4 regions of the Exiguobacterium sp. RIT452 genome follow, and region 2 is predicted to be linked to each of the others. Evidence: riboswitches for the same ligand, from Rfam matches in the RefSeq annotation. Region 2 holds a riboswitch; each other region holds the start of a gene.

Region 1 (7,483 bases), on a different contig from region 2:
ACGTCGCGATTCCTCGAACCAAGCGTGTTGATCACTCGTATGGTTGACGACGAGATCAAGAATCAGTTTTAAGCCCCGCTCATGGGCTGCCGCAATCAATTCCTCCAAATCGGACAGCGTTCCCGCCTTTTCCATGATCGTGTAATAGTCGGAAATATCATATCCGTTATCGACATCGGGTGATGTATAACAGGGGTTTAACCAGATGACATCCACACCAAGCGACGCGATGTAATCCAACTTTTCGATCACCCCCCGTAAATCTCCCATCCCGTCTCCGTTCGAGTCCTTAAAACTGCGCCAATACACTTGATAGACAACGGCTTCTTTCCACCAGGTTCGATTCATCCGATCATCTCCTTAGTTATCTAATCGTCTTCTTGTTCAGTGTATCAAAAACATGAAAGAGAGCGGCCGTTTTTCCCAATTATCAACAATTATGAAAAAACCCTTTTCTTTTGACTGAAAATTCGCTATCCTTGACGACAATACCTAACAAGGAGGAACACAGATGAAACATTTCGCCCCATCGATTGCGATTGATCGGCTGCCCGCTCCGGTCTTTGCTGAACTCGCTCAGCGGATTGGTGCCGTCAAAGCAGCCGGCCACGATGTCATCACGCTTGGTCAAGGAACACCGGACCAAACCACGCCCGTACATATTTTGGACGCCCTAAAAGAGGCCATCAATGACGCCGCCAATCTCCAATATCCTCCGTTTCGCGGACATGATTTTCTCAAACAGGCTGTAGCCGATTTTTATCAGTCCGAATTCGGTGTGACGATTGATCCTGCTTCTGAGGTCGCCATTTTGCTCGGCAGTAAAGCCGGCATCGTCGCCTTGCCGCAAACAATCGTCAATCCGGGTGAAGGTGTCATTGTTCCCGATCCCGGTTACCCCGACTATCTTTCCGGCGCGGCATTGGCAGGTGCTTACCCGATCACATTACCGCTCCTTGCGGAAAATGCTTTTTTACCTGACTACACGTTACTCGATACGACGGATGTCGAACGGGCCCGGATGTTGTTCCTCAACTATCCGAGCAATCCGACCGGCGCGACGGCGACGGCGGAAGCCTTTGAACAGTCGGTCGCTTTCGCTGACGCGAACGACATTTGTGTCGTCCATGACTTGGCGTACGGCGGTATCAGTTTTGATGGTCCGACCCGAAGTTTCCTCCAGACCGAAGGAGCGAAAGACGTCGGAATCGAACTCTTTTCATTATCCAAACGCTTCAACATGTCCGGCTTCCGCATCGCCTTTGCAATCGGGAATCCATCCGTCATCTCAAGTATCGAAACGTACCAGGAACACTTATACGTCAGTGCCTTTACACCCATCCAGCACGCAGCGACCGTCGCCCTGTCAAGCGACCAAACGTGTGTCCGTGAGCTGAGTGCGCTGTATGAAGCCCGTCGCGATGCCTTGTTCGGCAAATTACAAGACATCGGATGGGATGGACCGATCCCTGGTGGTTCCTTCTTCGTCTGGTTGCCGGTCCCGTCCGGCTTTACGTCACAAAGTTTTACCGACCACTTGCTGGACGAGGCGCATGTCGCCGTCACACCGGGACATTTCTTCGGTGAATATGGCGAAGGCTACGTCCGGATCAGTTTGATTGCCGACGCCGAACGATTGGTCGAAGCTGCCGAACGGATTGGTCAGCTCAATCTGTTTCAGCAAGCCGTTGCGGAATAATTCTGAAAAAACGTTTGACAGATGGGAATGATTTCCGTTAAAGTAAATCCCAACAGCATATCTACTTATCGCGAGCGACCGAGGGAATAGGCCCAACGACGTCCGGCAACCACCTTTAAGGAACGGTGCCACATCCTACAGAATGTTTCATTCTGAGAGATAAGTTACGAAATCTTACACTTCGTCGCTTTTTTCTGGTTGCTCTTAACTGGAAAAAGGCGATTTTTTTGTATAGGGAGGAAACAACAGATGATTGAATTCAAAGGCATCACCAAACGGTTCGTACGTGACCGGACACCGATTTTCGCCCTGCGTGACGTCAACTTAACGATTCAGCAAGGAGAAATTTTTGGCATCATCGGTGAATCCGGTGCCGGAAAAAGTACCTTGTTGCGTTTGATCAACGGACTCGAAACACCGACCCAAGGAACGGTCAAAGTATCCGGTATCAAACTGTCCGATTTATCCAAAGGCAGCCTAAGAGAGTTGCGCCTGAAGATCGGAATGATCTTTCAACATTTCCAATTGATTCAATCGCGGAATGTTTCCGACAACATCGCGTTCGCCTTAAAGGCAGCCGGCGTCAAACGCAGTGATTTCCCAAGCCGGATCAAAGAACTCGTTGCCCTGGTCGGACTTGAAGGATTTGAGACGAATTTCCCGAGCCAACTCAGCGGCGGACAAAAACAACGGGTCGGGATTGCCCGCGCCCTGGCGAATAATCCGAGTGTCCTGTTATGTGACGAGGCAACATCAGCTCTCGATCCGGTCACGACCCTGCAAATTCTGGAATTGCTGAAGGACTTGAATGAACGGCTCGGTCTGACGATCATCCTGATCACTCACGAGATTGATGTCGTCAAACAGATTTGTCACCGCGTCGCCGTCATGGCTCACGGTGAAGTCGTCGAAGTCGCCAACACCTACGACATATTCAGTCAACCGACCCATGACGTCACAAAACATTACGTCGATACAGCACTGCAAATCGAGTTGCCGGAACGGATACTTCGGACGACACCCGGGAAGATCATCCGTCTCCAATTCACGGGAGAAAAGACCGGTGAGAGTACGCTGTCAGAAGCGATCAAACAATTTGATATCTCGGTCAGCATCCTGCACGGAAAGGTTGATTATATTCAAAACGTCGCCTTCGGGGTGTTGATCGTCAGCCTGACCGGTCCAACGCTTCACGTCAACCGGGCCCTCACTTGGCTTGAGGAGCAACTCCATACGCTTGAGGTGATTCAGGATGTGGCTTGACCGGATTCAAACGATGTTACCGGAGTTGGCAAAAGCCTTAGGCGAAACGGCCTTGATGGTCGGGATTTCCCTTGGTTTTGCCCTCGTCGTCGGGATTCCGCTGGGAATTCTTTTATTCATCACCGACCGTGGATTGTTTTTCCAAAACGTCTTCGTTCGCAGTATTTTGGACTTTTTCGTTAATATCGTTCGTTCGTTACCGTTCATCATCTTGCTTGTCGCATTGATTCCACTGACACAATTGTTGCTCGACAATACGATCGGTCCGACAGCTGCTTCTGTCAGCTTAAGTGTTGCCGCTATTCCGTTTCTTGCCCGACTCGTCGAGACCTCACTCCGTGAGATTCCACCGGGCTTGATCGAAGCTGCTGAGGCGTGCGGCGCCACACCATTTCGCATCATCATCAGCGCCCTGTTACCGGAAGCCCTTCCCGGAATCATTCAAGCGGTGACGTTGACGACGATCAGCCTGATCGGCTTTTCTGCCATGGCCGGCATCGTCGGCGGCGGCGGTGTCGGTGACCTCGCCATCCGCTTCGGTTATTACCGGTACGATAACGTCGTCATGATCGTGACGATCATCGTACTCGTCGTCATCGTCCAAAGCATCCAAGGGCTCGGCAATCAACTTGCCCGTCGTGCTGATAAACGTTAAATCCAAAATAGAGACCACTAAGGGAGAGAATGACTATGAAAAAACGATACGCCTTTTTAGCAACAGGATTACTGGGAGCCGGGATTCTTGCCGGCTGTGGCGACAGCAGTGCGAAAGAAGAAACCAAGTCGATTAAGATTGGTGCGACGAGCGGTCCTTACAGTGACATGGTCAAAGAAGCGATTCAGCCTGGTCTTGAAAAGAAAGGCTATAAAGTCGAAATCGTTGAATTCAGCGATTACATCCAGCCGAACATTGCGCTCGGCAGCGGCGACATCGACGCGAACTTGTTCCAACACTCGATCTATCTGAAGACGTTCGCGAAGGAAAAAAATCTCGATCTTAAAGGGCTGATCACTGTTCCAACGGCACCGATGGGCTTATACAGTAAATCCTATAAGTCGCTTGATGACGTCAAGACAGGCGCAGAAGTCGCAACACCAAACGATCCGACCAACCAAGCCCGCGCATTGAACCTGCTCGCTGAACAAGGCTGGATTGAGTTGAAACCGGATGCTGATCCATTGACGGTTTCTGAAAAAGACATTGTCAAGAATCCAAAAAAACTCGTCATCAAACCACTGGAAGCAGCACAGTTGCCACGTGCCATCGAGAGTGTTGATATCTCTGCCGTCCCTGGAAACTTTGCGCTTGCTGCGAAATTCGATTTACTTGATGCGTTGGCACTCGAGAAAATGGACGAGCAGTACCGTAACTTAGTCGCTGCCAAAACAGCAGATGAAAAGAAACAGCTCGCGAAAGACTTGACGGCTGTCGTCGAATCAGATGACTTTAACGCTGTCATTGAAAAGTCCTTTAAAGGCTTCAGTAAACCCGAGTGGGCAAACTGACGTAACTCCTTTTGTGGATTCATTCATCTAAAGATGATATAAAACCCCTGAAACAGCTCCCTCCCCTTACAAAAAGGATACGGAACGGTTTCAGGGGTTTTCTATTGAATGATCACTCGTTAGAAGTCACGTCTTCCGCTCGACTTCTACGGGAAAAGGAAGCGCTGCTTCCGTCAGGAACAGGCGAGACCCGGTCATCAAACAGATGACAGCTAGCTTGCGTTCCGCCCGAGAAAAGCGAGTGGAGAAGACGGGACTTCGTCAATCGAACTCCCACTCTCATTTTTCAGGACAGGATTCAAATACAGATGGCGCGTCATCCACCTACAGATTGATCCACACAAAAGAACCCCAATCCTGCTTTCGCAAAATCGGGGTGATACGTACCCTTTAGTTGTAAATATTACTTTAAGGTGTCCGGAAGTTAATCGTGAAGTACGGCGAGTTTTCCCGGAAAGCCACACCGACATCCGCCTGTTTGAAATCATTGTTCATGATATTGTCGCGGTGTCCTTTTGAGTTCATCAATCCCCAGTGTGCCGCAAAGACGTTCGGGTAGCCCATCGAAAGATTTTCTCCGGCTGTCGAGAAGCGGATTCCTTTTTCTTTCATCCGTTCAAACGGATCGCGTCCTTGCGGATCGGTATGGGAGAAGAAATTGTTTTTCGCCATGTTCTCACTGTGGGCTCGTGTGACAGGTTTCAGCGCATTGTACGGAGTCAGTGCTCCGCGTTTGTACTCTGCCCGGTCCCAGTTCATCAGGCGCAACATCAATTTCTCATCCGTTGTCCGTAATGCACTCGATGCCGTTCCGTAGAATCCGCTTTTCTTCGCTTCCACGTCCTTCGGGATGGCAAGTGTCGCTTTGACCTTATTGCCGTCGTGCTGATCAAAGAAATACGTGACATAGCGGTCCTTTTTTTCATAAACGGCAGCGTGATCGAGGTTCAACAAATAATTCGTATTCCCTTTCCGGTACGACTTGACGGCTTTCCAGCCTTTTTTCGCAAGTGTCGCTTCCGTATCTTTGTTCAGGACGGCTCCTTGCGTCGTCACGCCGTTTTTCGAACGGTACTTCCCGTAATCTTTGCCGTCTTTCGTCAGCGCCACAAACTCTTCAGACGCTGTTCGCCTCACTTCCCAGTCATAACCCGGATATTCACTCGTATATCGATCAATCAGCGTTCCCCCGCTTTTCGGGTAGTCCGCCTCCGCCTGTTCCATGGGGGTGTTCTCGTAACTAAAGAAAGCGACCGCTGCTACTCCGAGCACTAACCACTTTTTCATGTGTCTTTCGCCTCCTCATTTGTTCCATTACCCTAATTTTAAAAGAAACTAGTCCGTTCGAACAGTCTAAGCTATTGTTTCAAGTGAAATCACACGATTCAGTATCTTCCTTCACATTTTTGACACATTTTGGACTTTATGCGCAAAAGAGGTCTGACGTCTTTATTCATCACATTCTCACATCATTATCATACATAAAATAAACTATTCTTTCCCTGTTGTTAAAATGTGTGAACATTCTTTTATTTTCATTCCTTTTAAATGTTGTTGCCGTTCCCGAAAAGCCTCGCTATCATTAGAACTCGTAAGGAAAAAATAAGGAAATTCTATATAATATCTACTTCCAAAGGAGTATGCCATGATCCTACTTTATTTTATTTACGAATCGATTACGTTTTTGCCGATCCAGCAGTATTTGTTTTCCGGATGGATGATTTTAGTCTTACTGACCGTTTCGTTCAGTATTGCCAATGCCCATGAAGAAGTCCATATCAGTCAGCGGTTTGGTTTTGAATTGCTTGTGCCCGGCGTCGGTCATTTATTAAGGAAACAATTCATTCCCGGTCTTTCCATTATCCTTCTGCTGATCATCATACACTTTACGTACATGTTCCGCGCTATCCCGCTCCACCTCGCTTTACTGCTCACTCTTTCCATCAGTCTGTTTTCTTTTCTCTCTCTATTTATCCGAACATACAAAAAAGCGGACGATTAAGTCCGCTTTTTTTAATGAGATTACTTAGTATTTAGTTGTTTCCTTTAATTTGTAACCGTTCGAGAGTTCAAGCCAGATCGTTTTCCCTTTTTTCGTCTTTACTTGAATATACGGACGACCTTGAGAAACACGTAATTCGAGTAGCTCACCTTGTTGATCGGCATGCGTTTCACTCGCTTTGTCCCATTTCCCGGCAAGTTTCCGTTCAATGAAGATATGTTTCCCTTTTTGGACAGCACGCCATTTTCCGATTTCTGCTTTCCCGTTGACAGCAACGGCACTTTCCATCCCTTGAATCGAGATGATGGCCGGATCATGGTCACTGGCACTGCCGTCTGCTTCCATGTAATCGGAGTTGATGTTGACGATATCAGACGACGTATATGGCTTCAGGTTTTTCGAAATCAAGACATGGTCAAGGACCTGGGCGTTTCCGTTGTAGATGTACGAATACCGTTCGGATTTCGGAAGATCATCCACTGTGTTCCAGAGGTTGTCCCCTTTGAGGATATCCAGCGTTTTCGAGAACTGGAAGTCGTTTAAGTCACCAAGTACAACGACGTTCGCATCTTTGACTTCTGTTTCCAGCTCACGGACGAAATCTTGTACGATCGTCGCGATGGCATGGCGTTGGACTTCACTTTTACGGACAGCCGGTTGGTTTTTACCAAAGTCCGCTCCATCGCCGCCTTTTGAATTAAAGTGGTTGGCGATGACGTGATACGATTCCCCTTTGAAGATGAACTCTCCGACGAGTGGCTTCCGTGAACTTGCAAAGTTCGGATCCGTCGGTTGAATCCGTCCCGGGTTGTTCGTCAATTTACCATTCTCGACAGCCACTGCTTCTGTCGCTGTTCCTTTTTCACCTGACGCAAGTGAGACACGTGCCGGGTTATACAAGAAACCGACACGGATGTTTCCACCCGGCTGTCCGCCGTCTTTTTTATCTTCCGGTGCGATATCGGTATACGCGTAACGGACACCTGTCTTCGCTTCGATTGCGGCAATCAATG
Region 2 (7,483 bases):
TGCGTTTTCTGGCGGAGCGGGTGGAAACCCATGAAGATCATACACGAAGCCTTGAAATGGGATACGACTGGTTTCAAGGGTATTTTTATGCCAAACCGATGTTGATGAAAGGAAAGGCCGTCCCACCGCAATTACCGGTCTTGCTGAAGATGTTGAAATGGCTCGAAACAGATGAGTATTATGATGAGATCATCGATGAGATTGAAAGAAACCCATACATCAGTGTCCAAGTCCTCCAATTGATCAATTCTCCCGGAATCGGTTTACGGAATACAGTCAGCTCGGTCCGGCAAGCGATCTCTTTGTTAGGCTTCTCCCAACTGAAGAGCTGGATTTCACTAATTGTTTTACGCGAGATGAAACTCGCCAGTCCGTATAAGTGGTCGGATGAATTATTGCGTTCGTCTTTACACTGTGCCAAGTTATGTGAGCTGTTTGCGACGGAAACAAAAACGTTAAAAGCAGAAAGTGCCTACATGATCGGATTACTTTCGCATATTGATGCCCTGTTGTCGGTTGATATCGATGAAATCATCGACCAACTGCCGATTGAGCCTGCATTAAAACATGTCTTGCAAGGAGAGGACCACCCGTTTCGGGATTGTCTGTTGCTTGCAATCAGTGCAGATCGCGGCGAATTCGAACGGTTTGAGCTGCTCAGTAACCGGTTTGGTATTTCCAAACGACGTGCCTATGAGTTGCTGAAAGAAAGCCAAGAATGGTTGGCTCAAAAAGAACTCCATCTGCAAGACAAAACGGATTCGATTGTTTGAAGACAAAAAAGTTGAGCCCCTCAAGCAGAGGCTCAACTTTTTTATTTTGGAGACGGCTTAAACACGAGGACCGGCTGATTTAATCGCATCGGTCGCACTGACAAAGCGGGTAAAGTTTTGTTTGAATTTATGGGCGAGTGCTGTTGCTTGTTCTGTATAAACAGCCGGATCCGCCCAAACTTTAACAGGATTCAGCAAGTCGCTCGGAACACCTGGTACTTCGATTGGCATATGCAATCCGAACACCGGATGTTCTTCTGTCGGGATGTCGGCAAGCAGACCGTTGACGGCAGCGTTGACCATCGTGCGCGTATAGGCCAGTTTCATGCGGCTGCCTGTTCCGTAAGCACCGCCGGTCCAACCGGTGTTGACAAGGTAAACCGTCACGCCGTGACGATCGATCAGTTCACCGAGCATCGTCGCATATTTTTCAGGAATCAACGGCAGGAACGGTGAGCCGAAGCATGTCGAGAACGTCGCTTCCGGTTCCGTGACACCGCGTTCTGTCCCAGCCAGTTTCGACGTATAGCCGGACAAGAAGTGATACATCGCTTGCTCTTTCGTCAGTTTACTGATCGGAGGCAACACACCGTATGCATCAGCCGTCAAGAAAACGATCGTTTTCGGATGACCGGCACGTGACGGGATGGCAATGTTGTCAATTGCTGTGATCGGATAAGCCGCGCGAGTGTTTTCCGTTTTCGACGTATCATCGTAGTCCGGAGTCCGGGTGTCATCGAGGACAACATTTTCAAGGACGGTGCCAAAACGAATCGCATCAAAGATTTGTGGTTCTTTTTCACGCGACAAGTTCACCGTCTTCGCATAGCAGCCGCCTTCGATATTAAAGACACCGTCATGAGACCAGCCGTGCTCATCGTCCCCGATCAATTGACGGCTGTCGTCTGCCGATAAGGTGGTCTTACCAGTACCGGAGAGTCCGAAGAATAAGGCGACGTCTCCTTCGTGTCCGACGTTGGCGGAACAGTGCATCGATAACACATCTTGTTGCGGCAACAGATAGTTCATGACCGAGAAAATCGATTTCTTGATTTCTCCCGCATATTCCGTTCCGCCGATCAAAACAATACGATGTTCGAATGACATGGCGATGAACGTTTCCGAATTAGTGCCGTCAACAAGCGGATCGGCTTTGAAATGTGGTGCGTAGACGACCGTAAATGGTTCAAAGGCCGCAACCGTAGGATATTCACGTAAGAATAATTGTTTCGCAAACAGATTATGCCAAGCGTACTCTGTCACGACGCGTACCGGGAGGGTGAAATGTGTATCGGCACCAGCAGCTGCCTCTGTGTAGTAGAGTTGATCTGCTTCGTTCATATAACGAAGAACTTTTTGTAACAGTTGTTCGAATTTGTCCGACTCCATCGGCTGATTCACATGGCCCCAATCGATATGTGTCTCACATGATTGATCACGGACGATGAACTTGTCTTTCGGTGAACGACCTGTAAATTTCCCCGTTTCTACAGACAAAGCACCATTTTCTGCAAGAACTCCTTCGTTGTTGCGAATCGCATGTTCGACTAGTTCGGCAACAGATAGTTGTTTGAACACATGCTCCTTCTTGAGTAGTTCTTCGATATTCAGGACCGTCATCGGCATCCTGACCCCACCTTTCCCCTACGTTGGTTTTGGCTCTACAATTAGTATGACACATTCATTATATATGACATACTAAAGATAGAGCAATCATTTTTCATGCGCTGATTTCTATTTATCTGGAAACGCTTTCAGCATAAACAGTTTAACATCTCTTTCAAAATTTTTCGACTAGAAATTAAAACGTTGCTTGACAGAGTGGGCACAAGTTTATATCATGTAATTCGTAACGGATACTCTTATTCTGAGCAGGTGGAGGGAACAAGGCCCGAAGAAACCCGGCAACCGTCTTATATTAGTTTCATCATTAATATAGGAAAAGGTGCTCTCCTGAAGCGAAGTAAACACTTCGAACGATAAGAGGGTAAAGGAAGAACGCACAACCTTTCCCTGACCATTTTTGGACATGGAAAGGTTTTTTTCATTTTACCGTCCCACTCAACTAGGGGAAATGAGTACACCGTCAAATTCTTTTTTGGGAGGGTCAAACATGACAAACCTTAATCGCCGACTATTTACGTCGGAATCAGTAACTGAAGGTCACCCGGATAAAATCTGTGACCAGATTTCGGATTCAATTTTGGATGCGATTCTTGCAGCGGATCCAAACGCACGTGTTGCGGCAGAAACTTCTGTCACGACAGGACTTGTTTTAGTTGCAGGAGAAATTACGACATCGACTTACGTGGATATCCCGAAAGTTGTTCGTGAGACAATTCGCGAAATCGGCTATACACGCGCTAAATACGGTTTCGATGCAGACACATGTGCTGTATTGACTTCGATCGATGAGCAGTCAGCAGACATCGCTCTTGGTGTCGACCAGGCGCTTGAAGCACGCGAAGGAAACATGTCAGATGAAGAAATCGATGCAATCGGAGCAGGAGACCAAGGTCTGATGTTCGGTTACGCAACGAAAGAAACACCTGAACTGATGCCACTTCCGATTTCACTTTCACACAAACTTGCCCGTCGTCTTGCAGAAGTCCGCAAGACAGGACAACTCGATTACCTCCGTCCGGATGGTAAAACGCAAGTTACGGTTGAATACAACGAGAACAATGAACCTGTTCGCGTCGATACAATCGTCATCTCAACACAACATGCAGAAGAAGTAACGCTTGAGCAAATTCAAGCTGATCTGAAAGAACACGTCATCGCTCCGGTCATCCCGACGGAATACATTGACGCTGAAACAAAATTCTTCATCAACCCGACTGGCCGTTTCGTCATCGGTGGACCACAAGGTGATGCTGGATTAACAGGTCGTAAAATCATCGTTGATACGTATGGCGGTTACGCACGCCACGGCGGTGGTGCATTCTCTGGTAAAGATCCAACCAAAGTAGACCGTTCTGCTGCCTACGCAGCACGTTACGTCGCGAAAAACCTTGTCGCATCTGGTCTTGCGGAAAAAGCGGAAGTTCAGCTTGCTTACGCAATCGGTGTTGCGCACCCGGTTTCAATCGCTGTCGATACGTTTGGAACAGGTAAGCTTCCAGAAGCTCAACTGGTCGAATTGATTGCAGAAAACTTTGATCTTCGTCCTGCAGGCATCATCAAGATGCTTGATCTCCGCCGTCCGATTTACCGTCAGACAGCAGCATATGGTCACTTCGGTCGTACAGACATCGAATTGCCATGGGAGCAAACGGATAAAGCTGCTGCTCTTGAAGAGCAGGCAAAACGTTTCGCATAATCCTGAGTTCAGAAACTCCCTTTTGAAGGGTGTTTCTGAACTTTTTTTGTTTCTCCGGAACTTTGCAGGGAAACGACTGAAATTTCTAGAAAAGGGTAAAAGAAGATGAGTCTGTAAAAGGAAAAGGGGGATTTCGGTATGGAGATACGCGAAGCAGTTCCTGCTGATGCAGCACGCATTCATGATATTGCGCTCACGTCTTGGATGGATACGTACGAGGAAATCTATTCTGAGCGCTCGAAAGCCCATTTCGTTCAGGAAGCCTACCCGCAAGAAGAAGTCGTTCGGGCAATCCGGACAGCAGAAGAAGCGCGCGGAGAATATTTTAATGTAGGTCTGATCGATGGGGAGATTGTGGGATTCATTCATGCAATTGATGTCGACGGGACGTGGGAAATTGTCCGCCTCTATGTCCTGCCGAAATACCAACAGAACGGAATCGGGCGGCGGCTGATTCGAGAACTCGAGCGCCAAGGTGCTTCTCCCATCGAAGTGTACGTCGAATCACGTAATTATAAAGCCCGTCACTTTTTGACCTCGTTCGGCTTTAAAGAAGTCAGTGAAACGACGGAAGAAGTGTTTGGACAGGTGGAACCTGTGACGCGGCTGCAACGTATATATGAATAAGGGAAAAGAAATCCGACTTGAGGCGGTTTTGCTGAAGTCGGATTTGTTGCATACTAGATGGATATCTGATGAAGAGGTGAGCGTGTGGTAGAACAACCAACCGGAGTGATTGTCCTTGTATATCCACTCCAATTACGTGCCCGGCCGAGCGAAGCATTGATTCGCGTCTTGGAACGGGAATATGAAGTGCTTTTGGTCGATGCACCACGTCGTGTATCGTTTGAAGAACACCAACAATTATTAAAAGAAGCGTTACGGGAAGCCGGTAAACGAAAGCTTCCGATTCATATCATTGCCTGCAGCATGGGAGCACTCGTCGTGAACCGGCTGTTGCAGGAATACGAATTGCCGATCGCCAGTCTGTCATTCATCTCGCCATTGTTTGATTGGCACAATTCGAAACAGCTCGGCGGCGTCAAACAAGTATTTGCGAGTGCATTTGATCGTTTTCGCCCGGATGCACCGCTCGGGACGTTACCGTTTGGGCAAAACAATGAAGATGCGGTTCGTCTCGGTGAGTTGACGTATGCACAGTATCGCGAGATTGAAGAAGAGATCGTGTTGCATGATGAAGAGCGGAAAAAATTACCGCGTGTCCATCTCGCCTGTTTTTATGCGCCGGACGATCAGTTTGCCGATGTCAAGCTGACGCTCGAAGTGTGCCGGAAAATGGGAGGCGATCAGATTTATCTGCAGCGTCTTCACGGCTTCCCGCACTTTAGTTTCGAACGTTTGAACACACGGTTTGCCGAAAAATTACTGTTGTTCCTCAAACTCGTCGAAGAGTAAGAAGCCAATTCAAAAAGGAGGATGCCGTCGCCCGCGACGGTATCCTCCTTTTTTTAGTCGATGATTTGTTTTTTAAGCTTTTTTTCGATGGCGACGATGAAAGGCGGATTGTTTTGTTGATTTAAAAAGCGGTATTGTAAGACGGCATAATCTTGTTGGGACAGGAGCGAAACATAGTCGAGGACAGCGTCGCGTTCTTTACGTCCTTCGATATGTCCGTGATAAATCACGAGGACGATCATTCCTCCAGGCACAAGGACGGGCAGAAGGGCGCCGAGCGCCTCTAACGTCTCTTCCCCGGTCGTCGTAACTGATTTATCACTTCCCGGTAAGTAACCGAGATTAAAAACGCCGGCGCGGATCGGACGCTGTTCTTCGAACAGGCGTGCTCCGACATGGATGTGACTTTCGTGATACAAATCGACCCATTCCGAAACATGAGCTGCCTGCAACCGGCGTTTCGTCTCTTCAATCGCCTGCTCCTGAACATCAAAAGCGATGACCCGACCGCTTGGTCCGACTTGTTCGGCAAGGAAGTGTGTATCATGACCGTTCCCGGCGGTCATATCGACGACACAATCCCCTTCATGGATGACGGACTCCAGTAATTCTTTGGCGTAAGGTAATACTCGTGCAAGTGACATGGCATAAACTCCTCTTCCTGATAGCTGTTCTGTTTTTTCTAAGTACCCGCAAATCCGATCATTTAGTCAATTGTATCATTTTTCCGATTGTTCGTTTAAATCGAAGTTCCTTGACAGAGTACGATGCAATTTCGTAAAGTGGCAAGGTTGGAAACTATATTGGAGGAAACTGATCATGCCGAAATTACCTCGTGCGGTCTGGATTCTGGTATTGGCGATGGCGATCAATACAACAGGATCCTCTTTTTTATGGCCGTTTAATACATTATACATTCATGAATATTTAGGCGAATCGATGACAAAAGCGGGAATGGCGTTGTTCGTCAACTCGGCGCTTGCCATCGTCGGAAACTACATTGGAGGAAAAGCGTTTGACCGGCTCGGTGGTAAACGGACACTTGTCATCAGTGTCGTTGGTCTCGTTCTGGCTTCGGTCGGATTATGGATGTTCCACCAGACTTTCACCGGATACGTTCTGATGCTTGGATTGATTGGATTTGTCGGCGGGATGGTTTTCCCGACGATTTATGCGTTGACAGGTGTCATCTGGCCGGAAGGCGGAAGACGCGCCTTTAACGCGATTTATGTCGCCCAAAATGTCGGCGTTGCGCTTGGAACGGCAATCAGTGGACAGATTGCGGCGATTGACATTCAATTTATTTTCATCGCGAATCTTGTCTTGTACCTGCTGTTTGCGCTGGTGTTACTCGTTGGTCTGAACTGGATTCAAGTGAATTCGTTGAAACGCCAGACGACGACGTCAGGAGCCGAAGAACGTGAACCGTTATCGCGAGCTTCTGTCCGGACGATGCTGTACGTATCGATTGGTTACGCGTTGTTATGGTTCGTCTATGTCCAGTGGCAGGGAACATTTGCCGTCCATACGAAATCCCTTGGTGTTACGATTTCCGAGTATTCGATCCTCTGGACAATCAACGGAGCGTTGATTGTGTTTGCACAACCGTTGTTGACACCTGTCTTGCGGTGGTTTGGAGATGATTTGAAGCGTCAGTTGTTGACCGGGACCGGTATCTTCCTGCTGTCTTATTTGATTGTCCCGTTTGCCGGCGGCTTCAAGATGTTTTTAGTCGCCATGATTATCTTGACGATCGGGGAAATGTTCATCTGGCCGGCTGTTCCGGCAATGGCTGCACGCTTGGCACCGATCGGAAAAGAAGGGGAGTTCCAAGGATACGTCAATATCGCAGCATCGGCCGGACGGATGATCAGTCCGACCGTCGGTGGATTGATTTATGACGTCTCAGGAATGAATGCCGTCTTCTTGACGTTAATCGGACTGATTATCGTGGCCGGATTTACATTCATGC
Region 3 (7,483 bases), on a different contig from region 2:
AAAAATACCGGTTGGGTGATCCGTCAATCGAAATTAAAACCTAACCATTAACAAAAAAATACCTGGTTATTTTTAGACCAACCTACACGAAACCCCCTTGCTATAGTTGAAAAAAAGCAAAGGGGTTGTTTGAGATGATGCAACAAATCATGGAACGGGCGAAAGCGTTGGTCGCCGGTAAATTACAGATCGTTGAAACGGCGGAAGATTGGGAGTTGTTGCTTGAGGAAATCCGGGGAATCGATGAATGGGTTCAATTGTCGCGTTACTATACACCACGTGTGCATCCGAAAGAGGTGCTTCAACCGACGAAAGAAGAGCAGCCGACGTCACCCGGTCCGCTGACAGAACTGCCAAAATCGGACGAACCGATCGTCGAACAACGGTATGCGTATACATTTGTCCGGGAATTAAAAGGCGGATCGTTGCAGGAATGGCCGAACAGCCATATCTCGGAAAAGGAAATCCGCCAATGGAATCTCGAGCACGGCATGGAAGTCCGCGTCCAGATTATCCATCAAGACCACCGGCGGACGTCACTGGAAGTACTCGCCGTCGTCGCAACCGATCAAATGAAGACGCTGGAGCAACGAATCGTCTTTGAAAAATGTATCGTCAAAAATCACGGTATCATCGAGTCGACGGTCAACGGTCCGTTGAAGGATGAGACGGGAAAACCGTTTTACTACGCTACTCCGGTCGAAGATATGCGATTCTTTCAATTGAAGGAAGGACAACTTGTCGACTTGGTCATGTGGAAAGGTCATCCGGAAACACTGACGATTGCCTGGAAGTATGCTTTCCAATATGAAGAACCGATTGTTCAACCGTTCGATCCGTCAACAGAATCTAAACCGACAGACGCGACGGCAGAAATAGCCGTGACAATCGTTTCAAAAAAATCGACCGGGCGATATGCCAAGCAGATAAAGCGAAAACCGACCGTGAAAAAGGTCCGGCAACCACGCCGGATTCGCCAAAAGAAACAACAACCGATTACACCGCTCGTCACGACGTCGCTGCCGGGACAACCCATCGATTACGTCGACAAGGAGCCGCTTGAGTTTGCAGCATTTAAAGGAATGCGGCTCGTCATCGTCGGAAACGAACAGCAGGCACCGGTCTACCGGACATTTTTTGCTGAGACCGGAATCGAGCTGATTCATTTAGCAGGGGATGCCCAGTCGGCGAAGAAAATTGCCTGTCTCGCGCAAAAGACGGATGCCATCGTCGTTATCACAAGTCGTGTTTCGCATGCGGCGTCAGCCCATGTCATCGCACAAGCCAAAAAACATGCTATCCCATTTGCGATGGAACGTCTCGATGGTCGGCGTTCGCTGTATACGGCTTGCCAACGTCAACTCGAAAAAGCACGCCTGCACAAGCTAAAAACAGGAAAATCCTGAAAATAACTGAAACTCCTTACTGCTTAAGCCGTAAATAGGAGTAGAACTTATTTTAAGGAGGATCTTTATGATTAAAGAATTAAAACTATCGGCACGTGAGTCACTTAACGGTCGCTGGGTCTTCATGGCACTCATGTTTTTACTGTTTCTCATCATTCAAGGGATTCCAGCAACGTTTTCTTCTGATCCGAACGAAGACTTTCAGTTCATCGATTTGATTGGATTTGTGTTGAATATCCTGTTCCTGCCGCTTGCGATCGGTTGGGCATGGCTTGCGCTGTCTGTCGCCCGTAAAGAAGAGGCAAAAATTGTCGATTTATTCGAGCCGTATAAGCTGTTCTTGAAAGCAGTTGGTCTGTCGCTTGTTCAAGGTATTCTTCTTGGATTGTGGTTCTTGCTGTTGATCGTTCCGGGAATCATCAAGTCATTTTCGTATATGCTGACTTATTACATTTTACGTGACGAGCCGTCAATCGGTATTTTGGATGCCATTACGCGTTCACGCCAAATGATGGATGGTCACAAGATGGAAGCCTTTATGCTTGTCCTCTCCTTTATTGGTTGGTTCCTGCTCGGTTTGATTACGATTGGAATTGCCTTCCTCTGGGTCGGACCTTACTTCAGCGTCACCCTCGCCAAGTTTTATGACCGCATCCGCGGTGAAGAAGCACCTGTCGAAGAGTCGACATTTGTTGCCCCATATTAAGACAAGGAGGATGAGAGCCCAGCTCTCGTCCTTTTTTGATACTGTTTTTAATTCCGATTGGAAAACAAGGTTTAGTGGTTGCTTTACTCTGCTAAAAAGTGTACGATAATTCCAATAATTCTTATCAAGAGAAGTCGAGGGAATGGCCCGAAGACACTTCAGCAACCCCGCATCATAAGCGGAAGGTGCTACTTCCTAAAGGGATCAACCCCTTTACAGATAAGAGCAGACACGATTAATCCGTCGCTCTTTTCGATTTTCGAGAAGAGCGATTTTTTTAATAAGGGGGACATAACGGATGGAGTATGGATTTTGGTTACCGATTTTTGGAGGGTGGTTACGAAACGTCGAGGACGAACAGATGCCGGCGACGTTCGATTATGCCAAGCAGGTGGCGCAAACAGCAGAACAAATCGGATTTTCGACGACGCTGATTGCGGAATTGAACTTAAATGATATCAAAGGGCTGGAAGCACCAAGTCTTGAAGCCTGGACGACAGCAGCGGCGATTGCTGCGACGACGGAACGGCTGGAAATCATGACAGCTGTCCGTCCGGGGTTCCATAACCCGGCGACGACCGCGAAGATGGCAGCAAACATCGATCAACTCAGCAACGGACGCTTTACACTGAACGTCGTCTCTGCCTGGTGGGAAGAAGAAGCGCGGCAATACAACGGGATCTTCACGGCGCATGACGAACGGTATGCGCGGACGGAAGAGTTTGTCACAATCATGAAAGGATTATGGGCAGACGCTTCACCGTACAGCTTCGACGGGAACTACTATACGCTCGAGAAGACACAACTGCATCCGAAGCCGGTTCAACGACCGGGCATCAAGTTGTACGCAGGCGGGGAAAGTGAAGCCGGCAAACAAACCATCGTCAATCATTGTGATGCCTATGTCATGCACGGCGGAACGGTGGAAGAAGTATCCGTCAAGATTGAGGATATGAAGGCGCGTCGACAAGCGACCGGGCAACCGCCGCTTGAAAGTTTTGGACTGGCTGCGTATATCATCTGCCGCGATACGGAAGAAGAGGCTGTTCAAGAGTGGCAGCGGATCACGGACGTCAAGGAAGACGGTGCCGGGTACGTCGGGTACGACGATTTCGTCAGCAAATCGCAACTCGAACAACAGGTGAAACGGAACGATTATTCGGTCTCCAACCGTGGACTCCGTCCTGATTTGATTGGAACACCAGAACAGATTGCCGAACGGATTCTTGCGTTTGAGCAGGTGGGTGTCTCCTTATTATTACTTCAATTCTCACCACAACTTGAAGAGATGGAACGCTTCGCGCGCGACGTCATGCCGCTTGTCGAAGAAAAACGAAAGGTAGGTCAAACCAAATGACAAAAATTCATATCTTACACGAAAACCAGGAATGGACGGACCATTTAATTAAACGACTCGAAGAACTGGAGTTGCCGTATGAACAGTGGCATCTCGATGAAGGACAGGTCCCGCTTGATGAAATCCCGCCAGAAGGCGTCTTCTACAGCCGGATGAGTGCGTCTTCGCATACGCGCGGGCACCGCTACGCGCCGGAACTGACGGAAGGGGTGCTCGCATGGCTCGAGGAACACGACCGGACCGTCTTCAACGGAACACGTGCGTTGCGACTGGAAGTCAGTAAAATCAATCAATATACGGCTCTTCGAAAAGCCGGTATCCGTGTTCCGAAAACGACGGCTGCCGTCGGACGTGATCAGATTGCTGAAGCGGCGAAAAACATCGGGGTGTCGTCGTTCATCACGAAACACAATCGTGCCGGAAAAGGACTCGGTGTCCAGTTGTTCCATTCGATTGAAGCACTTGAAACGTATCTCGATGGCCCGACCTTTGATGAGCCGGTCGACGGCATCACCCTGATCCAAGAGTATATCCAAGCGCCTGAACCGTATATCACGCGTTGTGAATTCGTCGGCGGAAAATTCGTTTACGCCGTACAAGTTGATACATCAGAAGGCTTTGAACTGTGCCCGGCGGATGCGTGTGTGATTGATGACTTGTTCTGCCCGGTCGGGGAAGAAGCACCACAAACTCCGATGAAGTTTAAAGTCGTTGATGGATTCGATGATCCGATCATCCAGCAATACGAAGCCTTCCTGCAAGCGAATCAGATTGCTGTCGCCGGGATTGAATTCATCAAGGATGCGGACGGAACGATCTATACGTATGATGTCAACACGAATACGAACTACAACTCGGATGCGGAAGCGGCCGCCGGTAAGTTCGGGATGCTGGAGCTCGCGAAGTTCCTTGGGAATGCGTTGGAACGTCAAACGGTAAAGTAAATCGTGATTGCCGATTAAAATAAGCCAAATACCCTGTCTGTGTGTAGTCTGAAGTTAGAACTGCACACATCAGGGTATTTTTTAGTAAGGGAGGTGTTCGGATGGTGACATGGCACGAAGAAAAAGTCCTCGACGTTCCAATCGAGCAGGCTTGGCATTTATTTGATCACGATCGGTTGCAACGGTTAATTCCGGGTGTCGTCCAGCACGAAGTGATTGAACGCAAACCGGGTGTCGTCGGTTCGACGTATCGGCAAACGTACATGCAGGGGAACCGGTTAGAGACGTACATCGTGACGGATCTTGCGTATACAAGCGAACCGGACTTTAAGCAAAACACGATTGGCTTTACTCTTGCTAAAATCTTTCAACTCGAGATGACGTTTACACTGAAACGGCTCGACGAAACGAGCTGTCAGCTGATTTATACCGGCAAAAACGAAGGCGCCAACTTTGTCGGCCGGAGCCTGTTGTCACTCGGAGGTGAACGGGAGACGGAAAAAATCGTGCAAGGATTACTCCGTCGTGTGGAAGAAGAGGCCAGTCAACTGCGTGCGTGATTCAAAAGCGGTTTGCAAGCAATCATCTTCCTAAAGGAGTCTCGTGCAACATAGGAGTCTAAAAAAACAGAAAGAGAGAGGCGGACTTTGAAGTCCACCTCTCTCTTTCGTCTGAAGCTGATTTTTTGAATCAGCCCCTTGTGTTGTCTCAACGGTGAGAATATGATTTTTGACCTGTCGGCAGACCGGATAGGTAACCGACACCGCCTGTTTTTTGGATACCGATGCCATCTTGCATCGCTTGCTCCAGTTTTTTTGAATCGACGGCTGTGATTTGTTTACCATCCAATCCTTCACCCGGATGCTGATAGTTACTGAGCAAGTAACTGTAACCACCGACGTGATCGAGCGATCGGAGTCCTGTCGCTTCAGCACCGACCGGGACGGAAAGAATCCGTGAGAGCTTCTTCGTCTTCAGGTTATAGGCCCAGACGAAATTGTTGGTGTGGAGCGAGCTGTCTTCACCGATGAAGAGCGTTTTTGATGCGGCCGAATATGCCAGATTATCCGGATTAGCGACGAGGTTCGGATTCGCCGTATTGCCGTACGCGTCCGGTTTTGCTAAATCTTCTCCGATGACAAGTGCCTGCATGTTAGTCGGGACATAACGACTGTCGATGCCTTTGGCACGACCGAGATCGATTTCAAAAGTGGCACCGGATTCCCGTTTTTCAAGCTGGATGTCGTCTTGGACGGCACCTTCTTGTTTTTCTGTACTGCCGGAGACATAAGACAGGGCGATGTACGCTTTCTTATCTTCTTCATTGACCGTGATGCCTTCCATCTTGTTGAACTCAGACGTGGCACCGAGCATCGCACCATAACGGCGGGATTCAAGGAAGGCCGCTTCCTTCTCTTTGCCTGATTTAAGCTTCAGATACTCGACCTTTTTGCTGGCAGCTGTCTTAACCGCTTTAAATCCAGGTGTGGGTGCATCAGCTGTCTCAAAGATGTCACTAAACTTCGTTCCTTTGTCGATTAAACGTTTGACTTCTTTATCGGATGCATGCCCGAGCTTGATCCATTCAAGATCCCCGGCTCCACCGTCCGTTGCTTGGGTCTGTTTGAATTTTGCGGCATAGAGCGTTCCTTTTGAGAAGTCTTTCTTTTTATCCGCGACATACATGAACATCATCGTATTGTTCCCGTCATCACCGAAGATGGCTGTCTTCTGATCCGGGAGGATTTGCATCATTTCGTGTGAGAAGCGTCCGGTACTGTAATGTTTGACGACCGATGATTTCCCTTTACGGTCCACCGAGATTTCCGGTGTGAAGCCGTAGAAATAAGGATTGGCTTTCGCTTTCGTTCCGAAGTAACGTTCGGCGAAAGCGTTGACTTCTTTGAAAGCAGAGGAAGCCGGATCCGACTCAAAGGCACGGGCGTCCGGTTCGTATTCTTCCGAACCGAGGTGTGTGCCCCATGGTGTCGTTGAGCCGTTGCATGGTGTCCACAGACCGTTGACGTTTTTGAAGTCGATTTTACTTGCCTTCTTGACGGCCAATTTTCCTGTTTTTTTATCTTGAACCACTTCTGTCAAAGTCATCGAGGCAGGAAGTCCCTTGACCTCATTTCCGGCGTTATCAATCGAGTCGTATTCGAAGTGTGAGACCATGTATTTTTTGCCGTGGACTTCAAGCAGACTATTGGAGTCGGGTGCGTCAGAGACGAATGCTTCCGGTTTATCCGGTACACTCCGATCGATGATTGGATCGCCGTTGACGTCAATCGGTGTTCCGGCAGCGATCCTATCGCCTTTATTCTCAACAATCTTATCTTGTGATAAGAACAATTGGTTGTAGTCGAGCGGTTTGATTTCCGTCTTGCCGTTTTGATAAGTCACTTTAACCTTAGCTTCCGTATATGTTTTGACCATTTGATTAATGGTGCTTGGTGCATCCATCGATAGAAATTCAACCTTTTTGATGTCACGCGTTGCATACGCATCAGCAGATGTTGGAATCAGACCAGACGACAGAACAGCTGCAGATAAACCGACGATCAGTGTACGTTTCATGATGATTTCCCCCAAGTTGTTTGTTATCTTGCTACTTCCTCATTTAATCAATTGATTGTGAAGGATGTGTAAACATAACAGAACAGTTCTATTTCACTTGGTTAATCTTTTATTAACAAAAGGGGTGGGATATTTTCTTCAGAGCCCTTAAAATTTTTGAGATCTGTACATCTTCCTCCAGTTCAACGAGAGAACACCACTTCACTTCCGACAAGATTTGTTTTTCTGTTGACCGTTCCGGATCACGTCCGAGAACCGGTTTGGATGCATCAAGCCGCTCGACCAAAAAGCAAACCTCCTGTCCGGATGGCGTGTGATTCGTATAGAGGCGGTGACGGATAGAGACTCGGAGATTTACCTCCTCTTGGACTTCCCGGATGACCGCTTGTTCGAAGGATTCATGTTCCTCGAGACCCCCTCCGGGTAATGTCCAGAAACTTCGATCGTTTGTCTCAAGACGAACCATTAAAATCCGACCGTTCTCGATTAAGGC
Region 4 (7,483 bases), on a different contig from region 2:
GCGCACCACCAGCATCCGCAATCAGTTTTCCGAGCATCGCACCGAGTCCGAAGATCAAGGCGAGGTGACCAAGCGTTCCGCCGATTCCAGCTTCAATCGTCGTGACGATTTGATCAAGCGGCATCCCGAGCAGGAGCGCGACGACAAACGAGACAATGATCAGGGAGATAAACGTGTTTAACTTCAACCCCATGATTAAGACGAGTAACAAAACAATCCCGATGGCAACAATGACTAATGGCATGTGACTTCCCCCAAAAACGTTAAATTAAATTTCTTTTTGAATCAAACCCCGTTGATACGTAGCGATGCGCCGGTAATCGGTTTCCAGAACACGCGCCAAGCTGATGAAGATCGGCAACAACTGCCGGTATTCGTGCATCGCCTCTTCGTTTGGCACGTGACGGTGCGTATCCCCGATCATGTCTGCGGCCACCTCAAATGAATCGACTTCCCCCGTCGCATACAATCCGAGAATACAGGCTCCAAGACATGAACTTTCAAAACTTTCCGGAATGACGACTTCTGATTCGAAGATATCCGCCATCATTTGACGCCACACTTCAGAACGGGCGAACCCCCCGGTTGCCTGAATCCGTGTGACCGGACCATCCATACACTCGATGAGCGCAAGGAAAACGGTGTACAAGTTGTAGATGACACCTTCCAGCGCTGCCCGAATCATGTGTTCTTTTTTATGCGATAACGTCAAGCCGAAGAACGAGCCGCTGACATCCGGATTCCAAAGCGGTGCCCGTTCGCCCGACAGATACGGATGAAACAGTAATCCGTCCGAACCCGGGCGGACCCGCTCGGCGATTTTCGTCAAGACAGCATACGGATCAATTCCGAGTCGTTTCGCCGTTTCGACTTCCGACGATGCGAGCTCATCCCGGATCCAGCGTAAGACCATCCCTCCATTATTGACCGGACCACCGATGACCCAATGGTTTTCGGTTAAGGCATAACAGAAGATCCGGCCTTTTTCGTCAGTTTGCGGCCGGTCGATGATCGTCCGGATGGCACCACTCGTTCCGATCGTAATCGCGATTTCTCCTTTACGGATCGCATTGACACCGAGGTTCGACAGCACGCCGTCACTGGCTCCGATCAGAAATGGTGTGGATGGATCCAGTCCAATTTGTTTGGCGTATTCCGGTGCGAGATTCGTAAACGAAGTCGTCGTTGAAACCGGGCGCGACAGTTTCGATGCGTCGATGCCGGCGACGTGCAGGGCTTCTGCATCCCAGTCGAGTTCATGAATGTTGAACAAGCCGGTTGCTGACGCCAGTGAATGATCGATGGCATATTCACCGAACAGACGTTGGAAAACAAATTCCTTGATGCCGATGTATTTTTTTGTTTGGGCAGCAATGTCGGGATGTTCTTCGACAAGCCAACAAATCTTGCTGAGCGGCGACATCGGATGAACCGGTGTTCCCGTCCGGTGGTAAATTGAATAGCCGTATTGTTCCTTGATCCGATTCGACCAGACTTCACTCCTGCTGTCCGCCCATGTGATGCAGGCAGTCAGCGGCTGATCGTGTTCGTCCATCGCAATCAAGCTGTGCATCGCGCTGCTGAAGGCAACGAACTTCGGCTGCTCCGTTGGATGTTGTTTCGTCATCAACCGGATGCTTTCGAGGACGGCATGAAAAATCTCTTCCGGATCCTGTTCCGCCGTTGAACGGTTTGGTGTATGAAGCGGATAACCGATGTTCGTTTGTCCGACGACTTCCCCTGTCGTCGTGAAGAGCACCGCTTTTGTACTGGTCGTGCCGATATCAATCCCTAACATGTATTCAGTCATGTGGCTCGACTCCCTTCGTCATCAGTTGTTGTGACTTCCATAAATCTTCGACTTCCTGCACATCATCAAAGTTCTGATGCAGCGAGGCAATCATTCGTTTGCGGTCACCGGTTTCGATGGCTTCGATGTAGAGGGCGTGGTTCGCAAGGATCCGGTCGAAGTCCTCGATGTCCTCGTCGATGCGTTGGCGCATCGACAATAAGATGAAACTTTCCATGACAGGTTTTAGATTTTGCCACATCATACTGACGTAACCATGGTCAATCGATCGGATGATCGTTTCGTGGAATAAGACGTCTTGATAGGAAAATTCGTCCGCATCCTTGTATTTAATGGCGATTTTCATCATCTCGAGCACCTTGCTCAGTTCACGGACCAGCTCTTGCCGCTCCATCCGTACGAGACGTTCAAAGACGAACGTCTCGATTAACAGCCGGACATCGTAGATTTCTTGGATGTCGCGCTTCGACAGTCCGACGACGACAGCCCCCATCCGCTCCAACCGGATGATCCGTTCTGATGCCAGGACTTTCAAGGCATCACGAACCGGAGAACGGCTGACGGAAAAATCAGCGGCCAACTTATTTTCAGACAAGACTGTCCCGCTTTCGATTTTGCCGGAAATGATCCGCATCCGCAGTTCATAGGCAACACGATCACCGGCAGATGCTTTTGATAACCACTTAATCGGGTATAAAAGATCAGACATAAAATCACCTACTTTGTTTGATAAGTATACTTGTATACAAGTAGTATAAACGACGGAAACTAAAATGCAAGCGCTTTAATTAAATTGTCATCTTTGTCCAATTCGGTCTGATCTGTATGATAGGCTAAACAAAGAACAGGTACTAATGGAAGAAAAAAATCAGATATATGGAGGTATGAAAATGAAAATTTTAGTTGTCGGAGCAGGGGCGGTCGGCGGTTATTTTGGAGGACGTTTGGCGGAAAAAGGGGAGGATGTCACGTTTTTAGTCCGTCCACGCCGCATGCAGGAATTGGAACAATCCGGACTCCGGATCAGCAGTCCGCACGGTGATGTTAAGCTGTCGCCACGTTTAATCGAAGCCGGAACAGATGAGACGTTTGATCTGATTCTGCTTTCGACGAAAGCCTACCATCTGGATCAGGTCGTACAGGATATCGAACCGTTTGTCGCGGAACATACATACATTTTGCCGTTGTTAAATGGAATGGCACATCTGGAGCGGTTAACTGAAACATTTGGTGATCACCGTGTGCTCGGCGGACTATGCTTCATCGAATCGACGCTGGATGAACAGGGACGGATTCTTCAAACCAGTCCTTCCCACCATCTGTTGTTTGGTCCATTGACGGGGGAACGAACGCAACGCCTGGAAGAACTGGAACGGCATCTGACCGGAACAAAAGCGCCGATCAAGTATTCGGAAACGATCATCCGTGACATGTGGAACAAGTATTTGTTCATCACGACGTTTTCAGGGGTAACGTCGCTTTTCCGTTCGGCGATTGGTCCGATTCGGGAGCAGGCACAGGGGATGGAGCTGATCCGGCAATTGACGGCTGAAGCCAAACAGGCGATGGAGCAACAGGGAGCTGTGTTCAGTGACGAAATCGAACAGGTTCAAGAACAACAGATCCGTCAGATGAGCGAGACGATGAAATCGTCACTTCAGCGCGATATGGAAAAAGGCAACGATGTCGAATCCACGCATCTTTTTCAGACACTGCTCTCTACGGAAGAGACAGCACAACCGCTCTTGCGGATGATTCATACGAATCTCGAAATCTATCGGAATCAATTAAAACAGGTTTAAGTATTTGTTATATCGGGAAATCTAATGTGGATGTACAGATTAGAATCAAACGCAGTCAAGAATATGTTAAATTCAAGCAATTCGTTGACTTACTGAATTAAACTCATCTATCCTTAAATGGATTGGTTGAATAAAAAGTAAAATATATTTTTGTGAGCTAATTTTAATGGACAATGAAAACAGAAGTGAGAGGGGAATTACTTTACATGAAACGTATTATTATTCGCGCTGGTATGACACCGTTTGAACAGTTCGACGCAGAATATCTCATGAAACACAATTCAATCGGAGGAAACGTTGGAAACCTGATTTATCAATACAGCATCTTCCGCACATTGATGACAGAAGGCACGACGATTACACCGGATTATTACTACTATGAAGAAGAGCGTGCAGATGAGATCAACGCCAACTTCGACCTGTACGTCATTCCACTCGCAGACGCATTCCGTAAAGAATTCGTTCCGACACTTCGTAAATATACAAAATTGATTAAAAAGCTGAAGATTCCAGTCGTCGTCATCGGCGTTGGTCTACGCGCACCGTTTGAGCCGGACTTAAAAGAAGGTTTTTCATTTGATGAAGATGTAAAGGCGTTTGTCAGTGCCGTCCTCGAACGTTCAAGCATGCTTGGACTTCGCGGTGAAATCACATCAAAATATTTGACGCGCCTTGGTTTCCGCGAAGGAATCGATCACAAAGTCATCGGTTGCCCATCGATGTATGCGTTTGGCCGTGATCTGAAAATCCGTGAAACGAACATCACGAAAGATTCGATGATCGGCGTCAACTCGTCACGTCTTGCACCGCAGAACGTCCTGAACTTCATCACACGCGGAATGGAAGAGTACCCGAACCACTACTTCATCCCGCAATGGATGAAAGAGTTACGCTTGACGTACACAGGGACACATCCGATTGCTGACTTATCGGTCACGAACTATCCGGTCAAAATGTCGGATCCGACATACATGAACGACCGTGTCCGCTTCTTCTTGAATGCACAGACATGGATCGACTTCTTAAAAGAAGCCGACTTCAGCTTTGGAGCACGTCTTCACGGGAACATCACGGCGACGCTTGCCGGAACACCAAGTATCCTGATTCCGAAAGATGCACGGATGCGTGAATTGACGGATTACCACCAATTGACACACATCTGGGCAAATGACATCACAGACAGCACACGTTTGTCGGATGTAATCGAGTCTGCAGACTTCCAAAGCCCGGCTCGTGTACAGGCACGTAACTTCGATAACTTCGTCGAGTTCTTGAACACAAACGACTTAGAGCATATCTACAAAGAAACAAACTATCCGGAGAACGTTCCGTTTGATCGGGAAATGGCGAAAGCCGAACTGCTTCCAGTCGTCAAACCGATTACAGGAATCAGCATCGAAGAAGCCGTTTCACGTTTTGAATCGTACTTCCCGGAAGAAGAACAAAAAATCGTGGCAGCTCAAAAACGCGATAAAGCGAAGATTGCTGAGAAAGACAAAAAAATCAAATCGCTTCAAGGCAAGTTGAACAATCAAACAAAAGAAATGAAACATCAGCAGGGCACCCTGAACCGGAAAGCGGTTCGGATGGCATTGAAAACAGCTGACTTGTTTGCGAAGAAATAAGCAAAAGACGTCTTATACCGTTCTGGTGTAAGACGTTTTTTTAAATGATATATTCTGAATTGTGTTGACAATTCAGAACGTGGTTGGTACTGTTATGAAAAATTACATTCTTATCCAGAGAGGTGGAGGGACTGGCCCTTTGAAGCCTCAGCAACAGGTCGCAAGATACTGTGCTAATTCCTGCGGGTGTCGTACCCGATCGATAAGCTTCTTTTGATTGTCGACCGGCGCACCCATGTATGTGGGTGCGTTTTTTTATTGTAAATGAGAGAAAGAGGAGTGTGGAAGAGCAGATGAAAGAGGAGACGTTTCGACGAAAAATGGAATCCCGGCATATCGTCATGCTGTCACTAGGTGGTGTCATCGGGACAGGATTGTTTTTAAGTACAGGTTATACACTCGAGCAGGCCGGTCGGATCGGAACGATTTTATCATACTTGGTCGGGGCACTGGCAGTTTATCTCGTGATGCTGTGTTTGGGAGAGTTAGCAGTACATATGCCGGAAACCGGCGCCTTTCATAGTTATGCGACGAAGTACATCGGATCCGGAACCGGTTATACGGTGGCGTGGCTCTACTGGTTGACGTGGACGGTCGCCCTCGGGTCGGAATTCACGGCAGCCGGCTTGTTGATGCAACGCTGGTTCCCGGACGTTCCGGTCTGGATGTTCAGCGGCGTATTCGTCGTCATGATTTTAGGAATCAACGTCTTGACGGTCCGGTTGTTCGCGGAGGTCGAGTTTTGGTTTTCCGCCGTTAAAGTATTGACGATTTTAGTCTTCATCGTCTTGGGAACAGCAGCGATCGTCGGATTTTTACCGCTCGCGGACGGATCACAGGCGCCGTTGCTTGCTCCTTTGACAGAAGGCGGATTGTTTCCGAATGGTGCCTTCGCCATCTTGATGACGATGCTTGCCGTCAACTTCGCTTACTCCGGGACGGAACTGATTGGAATCGCAGCAGGGGAAGCCGTCGATCCAAAACGAACGGTGCCGCTGGCAATTCGCACGACGATTTTCAGATTGGTCCTGTTTTTTGTCGGAACGATCATCGTTCTTGCGATTTTGTTACCGAATGATTCAAAAGGTGTCCTCGAAAGTCCGTTTGTTGCCGTGTTTGAGCGAATCGGTCTGCCGTTTGCCGCGGACATCATGAACTTCGTCATTTTGACAGCCATTCTGTCGGCTGCGAATTCCGGATTGTACGCCGCGTCGCGGATGCTCTGGTCCTTATCCGATCAACGGATGATTACACCGTTCTTTTCCAAGCTGAATGCGAGTGGTGTACCGACACGTGCTGTATTCTTCAGTATGCTCGGTGGTCTGCTCGCCTTGTTTTCCAGTGTTTATGCGCCGGGTTCGGTCTACATTGCCCTGGTCTCGATTTCCGGTCTTGCCGTTGTCGTCGTCTGGATGAGTATCAGCGCGTCACAGTTCATGTTCCGAAGACGGTATCTGCAGGAGGGGAATGATCTCAACGATTTAGTGTACCGGACGCCGTGGTATCCGCTTGTCCCAATCGTCTCTTTTTTAATGTGTCTGGCTTCTTTGATCGGAATCGCCTTTGATCCGACACAACGGGTGGCGCTGTACTTTGGTGTTCCCTTCATTGCCTTATGTTACGTCGTCCATCATCTGACTAAAAAATCATGGAAACGGAGTGTGGAAGATGTCAAAGAAAAACAATCCAGTTGAACGGTTGCTACATGAAAAACCCTATATCTTATTAGACGGGGCGCTCGCGACCGAACTTGAACGCAACGGCAGTAATCTCGACGATCCGCTTTGGTCGGCGCGTGTACTGGTCGAAGAACCGGAGCAGATTCATCGTGTGCACGCCGATTATTTTAAAATCGGAGCAGACTGTGCCATCACGTCGAGTTATCAGGCGAGTATCGACGGCTTCAAGAGCCGGGGAATCGAAACGGACGAAGCGCTTGAATTGATTCAACAAACCGTCCATCTTGCGCAACAAGCACGGCAAGAAACAGGAGGAAAAGCGCGTCACGCACTCATCGCGGGATCGATCGGACCGTACGGCGCTTACCTGTCTGACGGCTCGGAATACGTCGGTCATTACGGGGTCGACGATGCCCGACTGGAAGCCTTCCACCGTCCGCGGCTCGAAGCTTTGATTGCGGCCGGCGCCGATCTGTTGGCGTTTGAGACGATACCTTCCTTACAAGAAGCCAAAGTGCTGTTTCGTCTGCTCGAAGAATTTCCGGAACAATCGGCTTGGCTTGCCTT

The links. A riboswitch is a leader RNA that binds a small molecule or an ion and turns the genes downstream of it on or off. The one in region 2 is predicted to bind S-adenosylmethionine.
Region 1: it holds a riboswitch for S-adenosylmethionine, as region 2 does, so the genes downstream of both, D3D03_RS10790 (methionine ABC transporter ATP-binding protein) here and metK (methionine adenosyltransferase) in region 2, are expected to answer to the same signal.
Region 3: it holds a riboswitch for S-adenosylmethionine, as region 2 does, so the genes downstream of both, D3D03_RS09525 (LLM class flavin-dependent oxidoreductase) here and metK (methionine adenosyltransferase) in region 2, are expected to answer to the same signal.
Region 4: it holds a riboswitch for S-adenosylmethionine, as region 2 does, so the genes downstream of both, D3D03_RS09360 (amino acid permease) here and metK (methionine adenosyltransferase) in region 2, are expected to answer to the same signal.

What each region holds. Positions count from the first base shown of each region.
Region 1 covers NZ_QXJB01000004.1:82,467-89,949, reverse strand. The annotation lists gene D3D03_RS10800 (alpha-glucosidase) at 1-348, opposite strand, end outside; gene D3D03_RS10795 (aminotransferase class I/II-fold pyridoxal phosphate-dependent enzyme) at 512-1,699, shown strand; SAM riboswitch class I at 1,762-1,865, shown strand; gene D3D03_RS10790 (methionine ABC transporter ATP-binding protein) at 1,949-2,962, shown strand; gene D3D03_RS10785 (methionine ABC transporter permease) at 2,952-3,617, shown strand; gene D3D03_RS10780 (MetQ/NlpA family ABC transporter substrate-binding protein) at 3,653-4,468, shown strand; gene D3D03_RS10775 (CAP domain-containing protein) at 4,877-5,755, opposite strand; gene D3D03_RS10770 (hypothetical protein) at 6,114-6,470, shown strand; gene D3D03_RS10765 (chitobiase/beta-hexosaminidase C-terminal domain-containing protein) at 6,495-7,483, opposite strand, start outside.
Region 2 covers NZ_QXJB01000002.1:603,179-610,661, reverse strand. The annotation lists gene D3D03_RS08530 (EAL and HDOD domain-containing protein) at 1-773, shown strand, start outside; gene pckA (phosphoenolpyruvate carboxykinase (ATP)) at 831-2,399, opposite strand; SAM riboswitch class I at 2,633-2,759, shown strand; gene metK (methionine adenosyltransferase) at 2,887-4,095, shown strand; gene D3D03_RS08515 (GNAT family N-acetyltransferase) at 4,234-4,722, shown strand; gene D3D03_RS08510 (alpha/beta fold hydrolase) at 4,807-5,511, shown strand; gene mnmM (tRNA 5-(aminomethyl)-2-thiouridylate-methyltransferase MnmM) at 5,565-6,155, opposite strand; gene D3D03_RS08500 (MDR family MFS transporter) at 6,331-7,483, shown strand, end outside.
Region 3 covers NZ_QXJB01000003.1:106,468-113,950, forward strand. The annotation lists gene D3D03_RS09510 (DUF817 domain-containing protein) at 1-44, shown strand, start outside; gene D3D03_RS09515 (DUF2325 domain-containing protein) at 135-1,406, shown strand; gene D3D03_RS09520 (DUF975 family protein) at 1,474-2,112, shown strand; SAM riboswitch class I at 2,231-2,338, shown strand; gene D3D03_RS09525 (LLM class flavin-dependent oxidoreductase) at 2,411-3,469, shown strand; gene D3D03_RS09530 (ATP-grasp domain-containing protein) at 3,466-4,413, shown strand; gene D3D03_RS09535 (SRPBCC family protein) at 4,515-4,973, shown strand; gene D3D03_RS09540 (PhoX family protein) at 5,122-6,990, opposite strand; gene D3D03_RS09545 (NUDIX domain-containing protein) at 7,103-7,483, opposite strand, start outside.
Region 4 covers NZ_QXJB01000003.1:70,402-77,884, forward strand. The annotation lists gene D3D03_RS09335 (GntP family permease) at 1-244, opposite strand, end outside; gene gntK (gluconokinase) at 269-1,810, opposite strand; gene D3D03_RS09345 (GntR family transcriptional regulator) at 1,803-2,519, opposite strand; gene D3D03_RS09350 (ketopantoate reductase family protein) at 2,701-3,612, shown strand; gene D3D03_RS09355 (polysaccharide pyruvyl transferase family protein) at 3,819-5,237, shown strand; SAM riboswitch class I at 5,345-5,446, shown strand; gene D3D03_RS09360 (amino acid permease) at 5,531-6,931, shown strand; gene mmuM (homocysteine S-methyltransferase) at 6,906-7,483, shown strand, end outside.